3 regions of the Vibrio sp. 2033 genome follow, and region 3 is predicted to be linked to each of the others. Evidence: predicted binding sites of a transcription regulator. Region 3 holds the regulator's gene; each other region holds the start of a gene.
The links. Region 3 encodes PurR, which represses purine synthesis genes. Its sites were predicted from a motif close to TNANGNAAACGTTTNCNTNA; they were not measured.
Positions count from the first base shown of each region.

Region 1: the regulator PurR is predicted to act here: its motif matches at 2,722-2,741, upstream of R7P74_RS16595 (NupC/NupG family nucleoside CNT transporter).
Region 2: the regulator PurR is predicted to act here: its motif matches at 2,427-2,446, upstream of R7P74_RS11850 (NCS2 family permease).

Region 1 covers NZ_JAWOVC010000013.1:82,808-87,933, reverse strand. Annotated here, with positions in the region: tRNA gene R7P74_RS16605 (tRNA-Arg) at 173-249, opposite strand; gene folD (bifunctional methylenetetrahydrofolate dehydrogenase/methenyltetrahydrofolate cyclohydrolase FolD) at 453-1,313, shown strand; gene R7P74_RS16595 (NupC/NupG family nucleoside CNT transporter) at 1,382-2,581, opposite strand; gene R7P74_RS16590 (LysR family transcriptional regulator) at 2,839-3,783, opposite strand; gene R7P74_RS16585 (lytic murein transglycosylase) at 3,872-4,843, opposite strand; gene R7P74_RS16580 (YcgL domain-containing protein) at 4,892-5,126, opposite strand, start outside.
Region 2 covers NZ_JAWOVC010000007.1:113,833-118,958, reverse strand. Annotated here, with positions in the region: gene R7P74_RS11855 (aminoacyl-histidine dipeptidase) at 1-1,443, opposite strand, end outside; gene R7P74_RS11850 (NCS2 family permease) at 2,467-3,756, shown strand; gene tet(34) (oxytetracycline resistance phosphoribosyltransferase domain-containing protein Tet(34)) at 4,020-4,484, shown strand; gene frsA (esterase FrsA) at 4,576-5,126, shown strand, end outside.
Region 3 covers NZ_JAWOVC010000001.1:651,623-656,748, reverse strand. Annotated here, with positions in the region: gene R7P74_RS02950 (alpha/beta fold hydrolase) at 1-27, shown strand, start outside; gene R7P74_RS02945 (DUF2007 domain-containing protein) at 59-379, opposite strand; gene R7P74_RS02940 (TVP38/TMEM64 family protein) at 400-1,086, opposite strand; gene R7P74_RS02935 (TfoX/Sxy family DNA transformation protein) at 1,201-1,791, opposite strand; cyclic di-GMP riboswitch class I at 1,908-1,997, opposite strand; gene purR (HTH-type transcriptional repressor PurR) at 2,285-3,289, opposite strand; gene torD (molecular chaperone TorD) at 3,757-4,404, opposite strand; gene torR (two-component system response regulator TorR) at 4,671-5,126, shown strand, end outside.

The DNA of each region.
Region 1 (5,126 bases), on a different contig from region 3:
TGCAAAAGCGCTGGTTAACCAGCGCTTTTTTGTTGGTGGCTATCCAGATTGCTAGAAATTGCAATGGCTAGAATGCCATTCAAAAGTTGTAGATAGAGTGGCAATTACAGCCAAAAACCTAAAAACGACAAAGCCCCGACAACTCAAAGAGTTATCGGGGCTTTTGAATAAATGGCACGCCCTATTGGATTCGAACCAATGACCACATCCTTAGAAGGGACGTGCTCTATCCAGCTGAGCTAAGGGCGCGCTACAGGGACAGGATTATACGAGTTCAAACGGGTAAATCAACGGGTTTTCATAACATTCTGATCTGAATGCCTAAAAAAAGTCCATTAAAACGCTTAATGTTCAAAAACACCACAAAGCAAACGTTTGCTTATGGATGTTGATAAGAAATTCTGCGACAATGCGCCGCAGATAATCTGCCTTCTTAATTTATAAGGAAAGTCATGACTGCTCAAAATATAGACGGAACTCTCATTTCCCAAACTGTTCGATCTGAAGTGGCTGCACGTGTTAAAGCACGTGTTGAAGCTGGGCTACGTGCTCCTGGTTTAGCAGTGGTTCTAGTTGGTGAAGATCCTGCTTCTCAGGTTTATGTCGGTAGCAAACGCCGCGCATGTGAAGAAGTTGGGTTTGTTTCTAAGTCTTTTGACCTTCCTGCGTCTAGCTCAGAAGAAGAGTTACTAGCTCTGATTGATGAATTAAACAACGATGATGAAATTGACGGCATTCTAGTGCAATTACCCCTTCCTGCGGGCATAGACACAACACATGTTTTAGAGCGCATTCACCCAGAGAAGGACGTGGATGGCTTCCATCCTTACAACGTTGGTCGTCTTGCGCAGCGTATTCCAAAGCTTCGCTCTTGCACGCCAAAGGGCATAATTACCCTACTCGACCGTTACAACATTGAGCTACGTGGTAAACATGCGGTTGTGGTTGGTGCATCAAACATTGTTGGTCGTCCAATGACACTTGAGCTGCTGCTTGCGGGCTGCACAACAACAACATGTCACCGTTTTACCAAAGACCTAGAGAGTCATGTGCGTCAAGCTGACGTTGTCGTGGTGGCGGTTGGTAAGCCTAACTTCATCCCTGGTGAGTGGATTAAAAAAGGCGCAGTGGTGGTCGATGTCGGTATTAACCGTCTTGATTCAGGCAAACTAGTTGGCGACGTGGAATACGACAAAGCACGTGAAAGTGCGAGCTTTATTACTCCTGTTCCTGGTGGCGTTGGCCCAATGACCGTCGCAAGTTTAATTGAGAACACGATGCTCGCTTGCGAACAGTTCCACACAGACAAATAACGTAAAACTTAAGATACGAAAAAGGCTCCGCAAGGAGCCTTTTTGCTAATTGTTGATATCTATTTCAATTACAGACTTAAAATCACGCCCGCAATCGAAGCGCTCATTAAGTTCGCCATGACACCAGCGATAATCGCACGGAAACCATGCTTAGAAACAAATGCACGCTTTTCTGGTACCAATGAGCCCAACCCACCAATCAGCATCGCCATGCTTGAGATGTTTGCAAAGCCACACAAAGCAAACGTCACGATTGCTTGTGAGTGTTCACTAAGTTGAGACTTCACTTCTGCAAGCTGGATGAAAGCGACGAACTCATTCACCACAATCTTGTTACCAATCAGCGAGCCTGCTGTGGTTGCTTCTTGCCATGGGATACCCAACAACCAAGCGACTGGCGCAAACACAAAACCTAGGATGAGCTCAAAACTTAATGGTGTCCCAATAAGATCACCTATCCAGCCTAACATGCCGTTTAGCATTGCAATGACACTAATAAACGCCAGTAACGTACCACCGACCGATACAGCAATGCGTACACCCGCCATGGCACCATCGGCTAATGCTTCTACTACGTTGGTTGCACGTGGAATTTCAACTTGGCTAATGTCGATATCTGCTGCTTTATCCGTATCTTCTGGCATTAAAATTTTTGCCATCAACAAGCCGGCAGGTGCCGACATAAATGCAGCAGCAATAAGATAGTTGAGGTCGACACCCAGTGATGCGTAACCAACCAACGTTCCGCCAGCAACTGACGCTAAACCGCCTGTCATAACTGCAAAGAACTGCGAGTCAGTCATGTGTTTTAGGTAAGGCTTTACCATCAATGGAGCTTCAATAGTGCCAACAAAGATATTCGCCGTAGCAGACAAAGACTCAGCACGACCGATACCCAGCAGCTTTTGAATACCACCACCGATAAAGTTAATGATTTTTGGCATCACACCAATGTGATAAAGACCTGAGATAAGAGAGGAAAAGAAAACGATGATACCCAGAACATTGATCGCAAAGGTGAAGCCCCCTGTCGCCAAATTACCGAATAAAAACGCAATGCCCTCTTGACCATAGTTGATCAAATTCGACACAACGCTGCTCACTGAATTCAGCGCATCTCGTCCTGCTGGCACATATAAAACCAACAACGCAAACAGTACCTGCAAAGCAAACGCAAACGACACCGTTCTCAGCTTTATATTTTTTCTATTTGTAGAAAGTAGCCATGCTAGGAATAGTATGGCTACGATACCAATAATTGAGTTCATAAAATGAATCCGACAGAAGGGGGATATGGAAGGCACCGGATTGTATAGTGGACTCAAAATGCTGCAAGTTGAGGATGTTAACAATGTGAAAAGTTTAAGCGACCAATAACTGACCAACAAAATAACCAATTGAATTTATTGAAGATAAACGTTTGCTTATTTTAATTATTTCCATATGGAAAATATGTTTCTGATTCAGGAAAAATTTTTGTGAAGTGAATCACCTTATGTGTCGTTCTACAACTTCATTGATCCTGTTATTTAGGAATAGAGATGTAAGGCGCCAAACGTTGGTCCCAATGACAAGGGTTGCCGATCTTCTGTTTGATAAAGTTAATCACTGCGGATATTTTTTTTGGCATATACTGGCGGCTTGGGTATACCGCATAAAACGGCATCGACTGGCTGGCTTTCCAATCAGGTAACAGCTGTATTAACTTACCCGTTCTGAACTCATCACCCAGCAAGTAAGTGGCAAGGTAGGCAATACCCCAACCTGCAATAGCCGCATCCCGAACGGCTTCTGCCAGATCTACTGAATAGTTACCCGAGACTTTTACGTTCAATTCTTGCTGATCTTTGGTAAACGCCCACCCCGTATAGTCACGCTCCCAGCTTCTGTATATGAGGCAGTTGTGAGCAGATAGGTCATCCGGTTCTGTTGGCGTGTCATGTTTCAATAAGTAATCTGGCGATGCCGCAACAACAAACTGGCAATCCGTCAAACGCTGCGCAATGTAACCTTCAGGCAAATGCTCGTTGTTGGTTACCCATAAATCGAGCCCTTCGGCTAACATATCGACCTTATAGTCAAACAGATGTACTTCCACTTGAAGTTGAGGATACAGTTCGCGTAACTCTTGAATCGCTGGAATAATGTGTAAGGTACCAAATGATTGCGACAACCCAAGACGTACCAAACCTGCCACTTCATCCCGCTGGGTTTCCATCTCTAATGTGGCGCTGCTCACCGCTTGTACCACTTGCTCACAGTGATGAAAAAAGGTTTTCCCTGCCTCAGTCGGCGTAAAGCTTCGCGTAGTGCGTTGAACAAGCTTGATACCAAGAGACGCTTCTAACTGACTCAATTGTTTACTCACATGAGACACCGACACGCCTAAGCTCTTTGCAGCAGCTGTGAAGCTTTTGTGTTTAAGAAGAGCGGAGAAAATCACCATTTGTGCGGCACGTTCAGATAACACGCTTTACCTCGATTTGGTTATAGAAAAAACAAAGGGCTCCGAAGAGCCCTTGTATTGAAGACTGAATGCCAAATTGTTTGATGGCAGATCAGTATTTAATGCGGTCAGCCAAGTGACTCACAGCAAGTGCGAAGTAGTAAGAGCGGTTCCACTTCATCAATACGTTGTAGTTATTGTAAACCAGATACGTACGACCATTCTCGTCGTCCGGCATGATCAACCATGCTTTGATGTCTTCATCCAGTTTTGGCAACGGGCTACCGTCATATTTTGTGATACCTAATTGGCTCCACTCTTGAAGGTATTTGCCTTTTTCAGCCGTGCGCCCTTCTAGGCTGCGATCAATATTTTTAGGAACCTTAACTTGGCGACCCCAAGTATATTTATCATCCCAACCAGACTTGCTCAAATAGTTAGCGGTTGATGCAAACACGTCCGCTTCAGATTGCCATATGTCTTTTTTACCATCACCGTTGCCGTCAGCAGCAAAACGAAGGAAAGAGCTTGGCATAAACTGGCATTGACCCATCGCACCAGCCCATGAGCCTTTAAAGTTCTCTAGCTCAATATGGCCTTGATCGAGGATCTGAAGTGCCGACATAGTCTCTTTACGGAAAAACTCTTCACGACGGCCTTCAAATGCCATTGTGGATAGTGCATCAATCACTTTAAAGTTGCCGGTAAACTTACCAAAGTTACTTTCAACTCCCCAAAGTGCCACAATAAAGCGCGGGTGGACACCGTACTCATCGCCTATACGCTTTAGCTCGGTGTAATGCTCTTTGTAGAGTTGTCTGGCTTGCTTCACCTTCCATTCAGGCACCGCGCGAGGAATGTACTCATCCAATGTCAGTTTCTTTTCTGGTTGGTTTCGGTCCGCTTTTACTGCTCGGGGCTTGTACTCAACATTAGCAAAAGCAGCACTAATGACCTGCTCTGAGATACCTTTATCACGAGCTTCAGCACGCAGCTTATTCAAGTATTCATCAAAACCCTCGCTACTTGCAAAAGCCGAGGTACACATACCAACGCTAAGCATGGTAGCCAGTATCTTTTTCATATTGCCCTCCTTGAGCAAGGCAGAAATCCCAGATGAAAAACGATGACGTTATTCGCCTTTCTGCTGGGCTTTTTGTTCTTTGTACTTTTCTAATAGGTTCTCCGGCGGCGGTGGAACCTGAAGAAAGAAGCCATCATTTTGTAATGAAGCCTTCACTTTTTCGATATCAACTTGTGCCAATTTACGGCCATCAAGTTTAATCGTCATGACAGCGATAGGCTTACCGAACATCTGCATTAAGGTGTCAGGAACCTGTGAAAAATCATCCTTTTTCGGAATATAG
Region 2 (5,126 bases), on a different contig from region 3:
CGCGACCATCTGATCCCAGTACAACTGAACAGTATCAATCTTCACTTTCTCATCTGGAGAGTGAGGGAATTTTATTGTTGGACCGAAAGAAACCATATCCATGTGTGGGTATGGTTCTTTAAATAGGCCACACTCAAGACCAGCATGGATGACCATGATGTTCGGCTTATGACCGTAAATGCCTTCATACATATCACGGAAAATTGCCATGATCTCGGAATCTGCATCTGGCTTCCAGCCAGGGTAAGCGCCTGAGAACTGAATTTGTGCGCCTGCTAGCTCAGTAATCGAGCGCAGCATGCTTTCCACTTGGCTACGGCCAGAGTCAATGAGAGAACGAATCAAGCAAAGCACGGTGACTTTATTTTCTTCTGTGCTGATCACACCAACGTTTAGAGAAGTTTCAACAACGCCTTCCACCTCATCACTCATACGGATTACGCCGTTTGGACAAGCGTTAAGTGCCGCAATGAATCGTTGCTGATCGGCGATTGAAAATACTTGCGCGTCAGTCGTGATCGCTTCATTAAAGGTTACGATACCTGTTTCGATTTTACCCAATTCAGTTTTAAGCAGCTCAGTGTAGTGGTTGAACAGCTCAGCAAGTTTGTCTTGGTTTTCGACAGGAAGCGCGACAGTAACAAACGCTTCGCGAGGGATTGCATTACGTAAGCTACCACCACGGAATTCGACTAAACGTAAATCAAGCTCTTGAGCATGACCGGCAAGGAAACGACCAAGTAATTTGTTGGCATTACCGCGACCTGTGTGAATGTCACAACCTGAGTGACCACCTTTTAGGCCTTTCAGCGTCAGTTGGCGTGTTACAAAACCTGCAGGCGTTGATTCTCGAGAAATATCGAAAGTCATGGTGCCATCAACGCCACCTGCACAACCCATGTAGACTTCGCCTTCTTGCTCAGAGTCTGTATTTAGAAGAATCTCACCCTCTAACCAACCAGCTTCAAGGCCAAATGCGCCAGTCATGCCTGCTTCTTCATCAATCGTCAGCAGAACTTCGAGTGGACCGTGCTTAATATCTTTAGATGCCAATACAGCAAGGCAAGAAGCCATACCAATACCGTTATCTGCACCAAGCGTCGTGCCTTTCGCAGTTACCCATTCGCCATCGATGTAAGGTTGGATTGGATCTTTGGTGAAGTCGTGTTCAGTGTCTTCGTTTTTCTGCGGCACCATGTCGATGTGTGCTTGAAGTACAACAGCCTTCTTATTTTCCATTCCTGGTGTCGCGGGCTTTTTGATGAACACGTTACCGGTTGGATCACGGCGAACGTCAAAGCCTTGCTCTGTTGCCCAGTTGATAATGTACTGTGCTAATGCTTCTTCATGTTTCGATGGATGAGGGATAGAACAAATCTTATCGAAAAACTGCCAAAGTGGAGCAGGTGATAAGGTACTGATCTCAGAATGGAACTCAGACACGGAGGACTCCTTTTGATGTGCTTTGCCAAATATATACCGTAAAAATATTGTCAAGGTAGCATTAAATGCTAGACGATTTGGCCTTCAAATTGCCGTTAGCATACCACCAGATAAGGAGTACGAGTAGTCGCGATCACAAGGATTTCTCTCAGAACTGTCACAGTTTGTGAATACAATAACAAGCACTATGTGTTCTCTATCATATATTCTGAAAGTGGCTTTATTTTTTAATTCATAAAATTGTAATTTAATTACACATAAACTTTGATAAAGGTCAATTTGTGCATTTTTTGTGATTCCAATCACTAAAATGCTTGTAATTAAATTTCTTGGTGGTATATTTGTAACCAGCTTCTGAGAGAAGAATGAAATGCTCAAAGGATGAGTCCGTTTTATCGCCTCCAAGGAACCGAGAAATCAACGAATGTTTAATTGATTTAAAAGGTGATAGTTATGAAAGGTTTACCAAGTACAATGTTCTGGAATAGCAAGTCTGTTTACACCGGTAACTTTGTATACCCAACAAGCTTTGGCTACTAAGTGAAGTCAACGCATGTGACTCGAACAGTTTGTTCACCCCTATAAATTGGAATTTTTTTTCAGTGATAGTGCTGACATGATTCACCGCCACCCAAATTGGGTGGCGTTTTTTTATCTCTATTTTCTCTTCCTGACTCACTTATTGCCATCAAAGTCTTCTTCTATTCCCCATTCTTCGGTTTTATCGACTTTTCCATCAAATCTGTTAGATACCATGTTTAAAATGGGCCTTTTTCATCTGAAAGTTTAGTACATTGCTCAGTTTTTATTCTCTTTTAGAGAACTGTGTTATCTGGGTTACCTATTGTTTTGTAAGAATATATTTCTTTACTTGCTTTGATGGGTTAGAGAATGTGTTTCATATCCAAAGAAAAAAAACGCATTAGAGTGAAGATTCTATCTAGAATTTGCTATTTGATAACTTTATAATTCCCGCCAATCGATTACGCAACCGTTTACTTTTTACCTTTACAGGATTCGATCATGCTCGAGAGGCTTTTTAAACTCAGTGAAAATGGCACAAATGTGCGCACTGAGATCATTGCAGGTGTTACGACCTTCCTAACTATGGCTTACATTATTTTTGTAAACCCAGCGATCCTGTCGGATACCGGTATGGACCGTGGCGCCATTTTTGTCGCGACTTGTCTTGCTGCCGCAATCGGCTGTTTTATCATGGGATTTGTTGCCAATTACCCAATCGCACAGGCACCAGGAATGGGCCTGAACGCATTTTTTACTTACTCTGTTGTATTGGGAATGGGTTATACGTGGCAAGTTGCGTTGGCGGCTGTATTTGTTTCTGGCCTTCTGTTCATTCTTTTAAGCGTATTTAAGATCCGTGAGTGGATTATTAACTCGATCCCGCATTCTCTACGAACAGGTATTTCAGCTGGTATTGGTCTTTTCTTAGCGTTTATCGCATTAAAAAATGCAGGTATCGTCGTTGATAATACAGCGACATTAGTTTCTATGGGAGAGATCACATCATTGCCATCTGTATTGGCCGCGATTGGCTTCTTTCTTACGATTGCACTGGTTCACCGTGGTGTGAAAGGTGCGGTGATGATCGCCATTCTTGGCGTTACAGCGCTTGGTCTTCTATTTGGTGATGTGCAGTGGAGCGGTATTATGTCAACGCCACCAAGCATTGCGCCAACTTTCATGCAACTGGATTTCTCTGGTTTGTTTGAAGTAGGCATGATTTCCGTCGTATTTGCTTTCCTATTTGTCGATTTATTTGACACCGCAGGTACGCTCGTTGGCGTTTCTCAAAAAGCTGGTCTAACTGATGAGAATGGCAACATCCCTCGTTTAAACAAAGCGTTACTTGCAGACTCAACAGCAACGTCAGTAGGTGCATTACTTGGTACCTCCAACACGACATCTTATATTGAAAGCGTTTCTGGTGTAGCTGCGGGTGGGCGTACTGGTCTAACAGCCGTGGTTGTTGGTGTACTCTTCCTACTTGCTCTATTGTTCTCACCACTTGCGGGTATGATCCCTGCTTATGCAACGTCAGGTGCGCTATTCTATGTGGCGATCTTGATGCTGTCTGGGCTAGTAAGCATTGATTGGCGTGACCTAACTGAAGCGTCCCCAGTTGTTGTGACTTGTTTAGTTATGCCGCTAACATTCTCGATTGCAGAAGGTATCACGTTAGGCTTTATCGCATACGCGGCGATCAAGTTATTCAGCGGTAAGGGCCGTGAAGTGTCGATGAGTGTATGGGTGATGTCAGCCATCTTCATCGTTAAATACCTCGTCGGTTAATTTCTCGAGCAAAAAGCCAGTGTGGATTTATTCACGCTGGCTTTTTCTTTTTTACGTTGTTCACAGAAGACGGTTTTTCTGCGGAATAGGCAGAGAATTTTGATATCACCGTTGGTATTAGCGGTGTGTTTCGGTAGAATAATCGTTTGCGCAGCTTGAAATCCTCGTCTCCAAACATTTTGGAGAAGTTAGTGAGCATTCCGCTTTTGAGTGACTTCGCTAGATTTTGAGGATGCATATTTTCAAATTATTAGGTTATTACAATGAGTAAAAAATTCATTATCACTTGGGATGCAATGCAGACTTACTGCCGTGAACTGGCTGAAAAACAAATGCCAGCTGAGCAATGGAAAGGAATTTGGGCGGTAAGCCGCGGCGGTTTGGTTCCTGGCGCTATTTTGGCTCGTGAACTGGGTATTCGTTACGTTGATACAATCTGTATTTCAAGCTACGACCATGATCATCAGCGCGATATGACGGTACTAAAAGCACCTGAAGGTGATGGCGAAGGTTACCTAATCGTTGAAGACCTAGTAGACAGTGGTGATACAGCGCGCAAACTACGTGAGATGTATCCAAAAGCGAAAATGATCGCTGTGTGTGCGAAACCATCAGGCAAAGAGCTGCTGGATGATTACGTTGTAGATATTGCTCAAGACACTTGGATCGAGCAGCCTTGGGATATGTCAATCCAGTATGCTGAGCCAGTAAACCGCAAGCAAAAATAAACGCGGTTAAAGAATATTGAGAAATGCCCCTTTATAGGGGCATTTTTTTTATTATGATATTAAATCATGCTAATAGCCTAGGGTTCTTCCTATGTCTGAAGACGTCAGTAAAAATCTTTCCGAAACTTTGTTCGTGAAACATAAGCAAGCAAAAGAAACCTCCGCGCTTACCCAGTACATGCCGACCAGTAAAAAAATACTTGATGAACGAGAAGCGCAGGGTGATCGTGCTTGGTATCGTCATTTGCGTCGCTTGCAATGGGCTTGGCAAGGATTGTCTCCGATCGAAATGGAAGGCGTACTGTCCAAAATTGCTTCATCTTCTCACTCGCGAACCAATGATGATTGGTTAGACACTGTAATGGGTTATCACAGTGGTAACTGGACATTTGAGTGGATCAAGCTTGGTATGGATCATCAGAAGCGAGCAAATGAAATGCAAGGAGAAGAGGCAGCGGATGAACTCTTCACTGCTTCTTTGTGTTTTAGTATTGCAGGCTACCCACATTTAAAAAATGACAACTTGGCATCGCAAGCTCAAGTTCTGGCAAACAAAGCGTATTCTGACGGCGCAGAAAAAACTAAGTACACCATCAAGCAAATTGAAGTGCCTTACCAAAATCGCAAAATCATCGCGAACCT
Region 3 (5,126 bases):
ATTAAACAGCAAGCTGTATGTGCTTAAAACTGAGTGTATCCACTGAATAGGAGAGCCGCTATAGCTCTCCTAGTTGATATCCACATTGCCAACATGCACCAAATTGCCCTTCGTTTATTTCATGACATTTTGGGCATTGCCAATCTTGATACTCATGCCTATCGGATTGTTTTCGATATGCTTTTACTATTTCTTCAGCTTTCATCTTTTGTGCAGTGTCAAAAAGCCACACATAAGGATCGGTATCATCACCAAACGGCAGTTCTCCTTTTAAGCCGAAAATACCTTCTCCACGAACTTCACAGTAAATTTGTTCCACTTTAAGCAGCTCACATACAATGTGTGCTTCTGCTGGGTTTTTAGCGATAAATATTTTCATCAAAATACCCACTTCACCAATTACGAGTTTTGCTGACTTGGTGTCGGCCTTACTTTATCCATAACCCATTTAGTGATGATTGGAAATAGTCCCAATAGCGCAAAAGACGCTAATACTGCGGGTGAAACAATGCCCGATAGGCTTTCAATTGTTGCTAATTGAGTACCTGCATTCAGATATACGGCTGTGCCTGGCAGCATACCTATTTGGCTAGTGAGATAAAATCTACCTACAGACATCGGCGTTAAGCCCATCAGTAAGTTGATTAGAAAGAAAGGGAATACAGGGATTAGACGCAAGGAAAATAGATAAAAAGCTCCGTCTTTTTCGACACCTTGATTAATTGCGTTGAGTTTATTTCCGAATTTGTTTTGTACCCAGTCACGCAATAAGTATCGGCTGCTCAAGAAGGCCAGTGTTGCCCCCATAGTGCTAGCGAAAGAAACCAGTAGCAAGCTTGTCCAAAAACCAAATAAGGCTGCACCAAGTAAGGTGACTACTGCCGCTCCTGGGATAGAAAAAGCGGTAATTGCAATGTAGGTAAAAAAGTAAATCGCAGCCGAGAATACAAAATTCTGATCGATGTATGTAGTTAGTGCTTCTTGTTGGGCTTTTGCATTCTCTAAGGTTAAATACTGGCCAAAGTTAATACCTAAAAAGACGATAGCCGCTAGTAGGATGAGACCTAATATCAGTTTCTTATTCATAATTTTGATTCCAATTTGGGATATATGTAATAAGACAGTAGGAAAACCGAAAAAATTTCACAAAAAAACCGCAGATTAGACTGCGGTTTTACAAGATAGTTTTTAGGCCGACTTTTATTGGAGGCCGTTCATCAACTCATCTCGGCGAGCTTGAGGTACCACACTCCAATGAGTGCCGTTGATAGCACCTTCTAGTGCCCATAGCAACTCAATGTTGACGGTTGCAGAGTGCGTATCTCTTATCGCTTTATAGGCGTTAAGCGCACCTTCCTCTTCAAGCTTCTCTACGGATTCGATGCCGGCTTTTTTTAGCATGCGCTCGGTAGCCAGTCGTAAGTTAGGCAAATCTTTCAAACGGTTAGGCTTTGTACTTGCTTGCTGTTCTTTCTCAAGCTTTGCCTTTTTCAATGATTGATTCGCTACTTCGATTAAGCGTTCGCTTGATTCCCATAAATCGCTGGAAATAGCGTAGTACTTTGTAACGACTGGAAAGCCACGTTTTTTATAAACGTAAGGCTTTAGCCCTTGTTTCTCGAAGTCAGATGAAGTTTTTTGGTCTGCTCTGATATGAAGCTGATTGTTTACCACTAGTGCAAACATTGTTTCATCAGCGAATAGTCCGAAGCCACCAAACATTGAGCGCGACTTGATATTACCAAGTGCCTCAAATAGCTTCATAGAGTCTTTGAGTATCGGTTTATCCATGTTTTGTTATCTCGGTGTAATTAATATTACGCCACCAAAAGTCAGGTCCGAGAGAGTAGCAAACATGCGTAAAAACAATGTCATTACAGAGTAAAGTCATTGCTTACACACTTGCCATCGGTAACCCCGCTACCTTCCATATCGTAATATGGTTCAGGCCGGAGGCTTTGCGTCCCACTCTTTCGAATGGTTTGCCCTGTGCGTGACACAATGAGCATACTTCTTATATTGAATTAACATCACGGTTTAGCGTTAAAAGTGTGATTTCGGTTCAATAAAAATGATAGATTGAATGCTCTATTTTGCATATGGAAAGGTGCAAATTGGCCTTTGAAAAGGAGTTCTTAATATATATTACATTTATATAAAACAGGGAGTTAACGTTAGTCAATTGTTATTAGAGTGGTGTGAAGTATTAGAGAATGCTTAATTTTTCCAAAAAAATAAGCGCCCCTGTAGAGCGCTTATTTAACCGTGTTAAATACAGTGAAATTTAGTTCATTTTTTTCACAGTATTTCGAATTACAAGCTCAGGTTGCATTTCGAAAATTCGTTTTTCGTGTTCTTTATCTTTGATACGCTCAAGTAGAATTTCGAATGCATTTTTACCAACACGACGTTTAGGTTGGTGGATAGTCGTTAGCGGTGGAGAGAAGTATTCTGCAAGCTCGATGTTGTCGTAGCCGATCACTGAAATATCTTCAGGAATTTTGATCCCGTTTTGTTGCAAGCGGCTCATTAGGCCGAGAGCCATTGTGTCGTTAAAACAGAATACCGCCGTCGGGCGCTTGTCCATTGCGGTAATTTTATCTGCAACTAATACGGCCGTATCACATTCAAAGTTACCTTCAAGGATCCAGTCTTCATTTACAGCTAGGTTCGCTTCGCTCATTGCGCGACGGAAACCTGCAATGCGCTCTTGGCAAGCAAGCTTTTCAAAATGACCGCTTAGACAAGCGATATCCGTATGACCATTGTCAATCAGATGTTTGGTCGCAATGTAGCCACCTTCTTCTGAGTTATCCATGATTTTGTCTGCTTGCGAGCTCTCTGGGCCCCAATCCATGACCACTTTAGGAATGTCCGCATGACGGTCAAGCATCTCTTTTAGTTCTTCGGTTAAGTCAGAACACATCACTAGGATGCCATCAACGCGCTTTTCAGCCAGCATACGAATGTAATCGCGTTGTTTTTCGTAAATCCCGCCTGTGTTACATAAAATCAGAGTATAGCCTTGGCGGTAACAGTAGCTCTCAACGCCATCAATCACTTCTGAGAAAAATAGGTTAGTTGATTGAGTTACTAACATGCCAATCGTACGAGTTGAGTTGCATTTTAGGCTGCGTGCAACGGCACTTGGCGCGTAATTCAGCTCGTCAACGGCTTTCATTACTTTTTCTTGCGTTGCTTCTGCAACGAAACGCGTTTTATTGATAACGTGCGAAACTGTCGTAGTGGAAACGCCGGCTAAGCGAGCAACGTCTTTTATCGTGGCCATAAATGGTGTCCTGTATCGAGCTACTGAAATATGTCGTATTGGATGTACCTGATGCTCTAATGGTTTCACACCTAGCAATATAAAATTGGCGCTAAGTGTCTCGGCAGCGGTTGATCCAAGTGCGACAAAAGGGTGCGTAGCAGCATCGGTCGATGAATTTTATCTTTTTTCTATCTGATGAGAAATTGCCATCAACCTGTTAAGAAAACACAAAAACCGCTATATTTCAGCGGTTTACATATAAATCATATTTAATCGTTTGCGCTCACATTTTAGCCCTATGTGGACTGACTAGCAATGTTTTCAGCACGAGATTTGTGTATTTGAAGTCACATTTTGACTGCTAAATAACCAAGCGTCTTTGCGCTAAGTTAAGGCAAACGAATATTATACCCAAGTTACTTACAATTGGTCACTTTCGGCATACAGGAAGCCCGATAGGCAGGCTCCCTAAAAATAGGCGGCAATTATTCACCAAGAAGGTAGGCGCTGTCTAGTTTACAAAATGCAACTAATAGTTTCGCGACACTCGAGTAAAATCCAAATTCGTCGAATTGTTTACATTTGTCTGAAAACTGAGGTAACCAAGACATCAATTGTTGCTGGATAAAGTCGTTTTGTTTAACGAAGGCTTCTTCCATGTGTTTTTCTTGTTCAAGCTCGTTTGAGCGGATAATCATGTTCCCGAGAAAGTCGAGCTCAACGGCTAAGTGATCCGCAGGTTCCTTTAGGTTTTCGTCTACTTGAACGCCAAATTCAGCCATCAACTTTTCCATTTCCTCAGCTGGCTTGTCATTCAGTAAACCTGATTCACCAATGTACATGGATGCGTAAGGAAGAGCGCCGTATTTTTCTGTCTTCAAAAACAGTTCACAAAAGTCAGCTGCAAGCTCTAGTTGTGCATCTTCACGATCTTGTAACCGATTCAGCGCATCAACTAGGCTATCAACGGCTGGTTTCAGCGACTCATTTTCACCTAAGCCTGCGAGAAAACTGCGAATTTCAACACTGTGATAGGCTTCCAATTCTTTCTCTGTTAGTTCTTTTGCGAACAAGCTCGAAAACCACCAGTAAATTTCAGCGCGTTTTTCATTAAAAGCTTTCACTTCTTGCATTTTGGGCTCCTGAATGATGCTTCAAGTCATGCATCACAAAGTCAATTAGGGATATCCCCTAAGTGTAATCAATTAAAATGAATAGCAGTAACTATAATTGTTATGTTTTATGGTCAAAAATGACCGTTTATTAATAGCAGTGGGTAAGCTTGTTTTGAATCAATAAAAACGCTAAATCTTGCGTTTTAATGTATCTATGACTAGAAATGTTACTAGTTATGAATAGAATACGTCTTGGATAATAAGAAGACAGAAAAGTGGTGTAAATGAGCTATCACGTATTAGTCGTAGAAGATGATGTTGTAACTCGTAGTAAGCTTGCGGGATATTTCCAAAATGAGGGCTACCAAGTCAGCGAAGCAGAGAGTGGCGCGGAAATGCGTGAAGTTTTGCAAGCGGGCGATGTAGACCTGATCATGCTGGATATTAACCTGCCTGGTGAAGACGGCCTGATGCTTACTCGTGAGTTACGTAGCCAATCGGATATTGGTATCATATTAGTAACAGGACGCACGGATAGCATTGATAAAATCGTAGGCCTAGAAATGGGTGCTGACGATTATGTGACAAAACCTTTTGAACTGAGAGAGCTGTTAGTTCGCGTTAAAAACTTGCTGTGGCGTATTTCAGCAGCGCGCAGTGGCAGCTCGAAAGCGAATGAAACCAGTGAAGAGCACATTGTGCGCTTTGGGGAGTGGACATTCGACATTCAACGTCGCGCA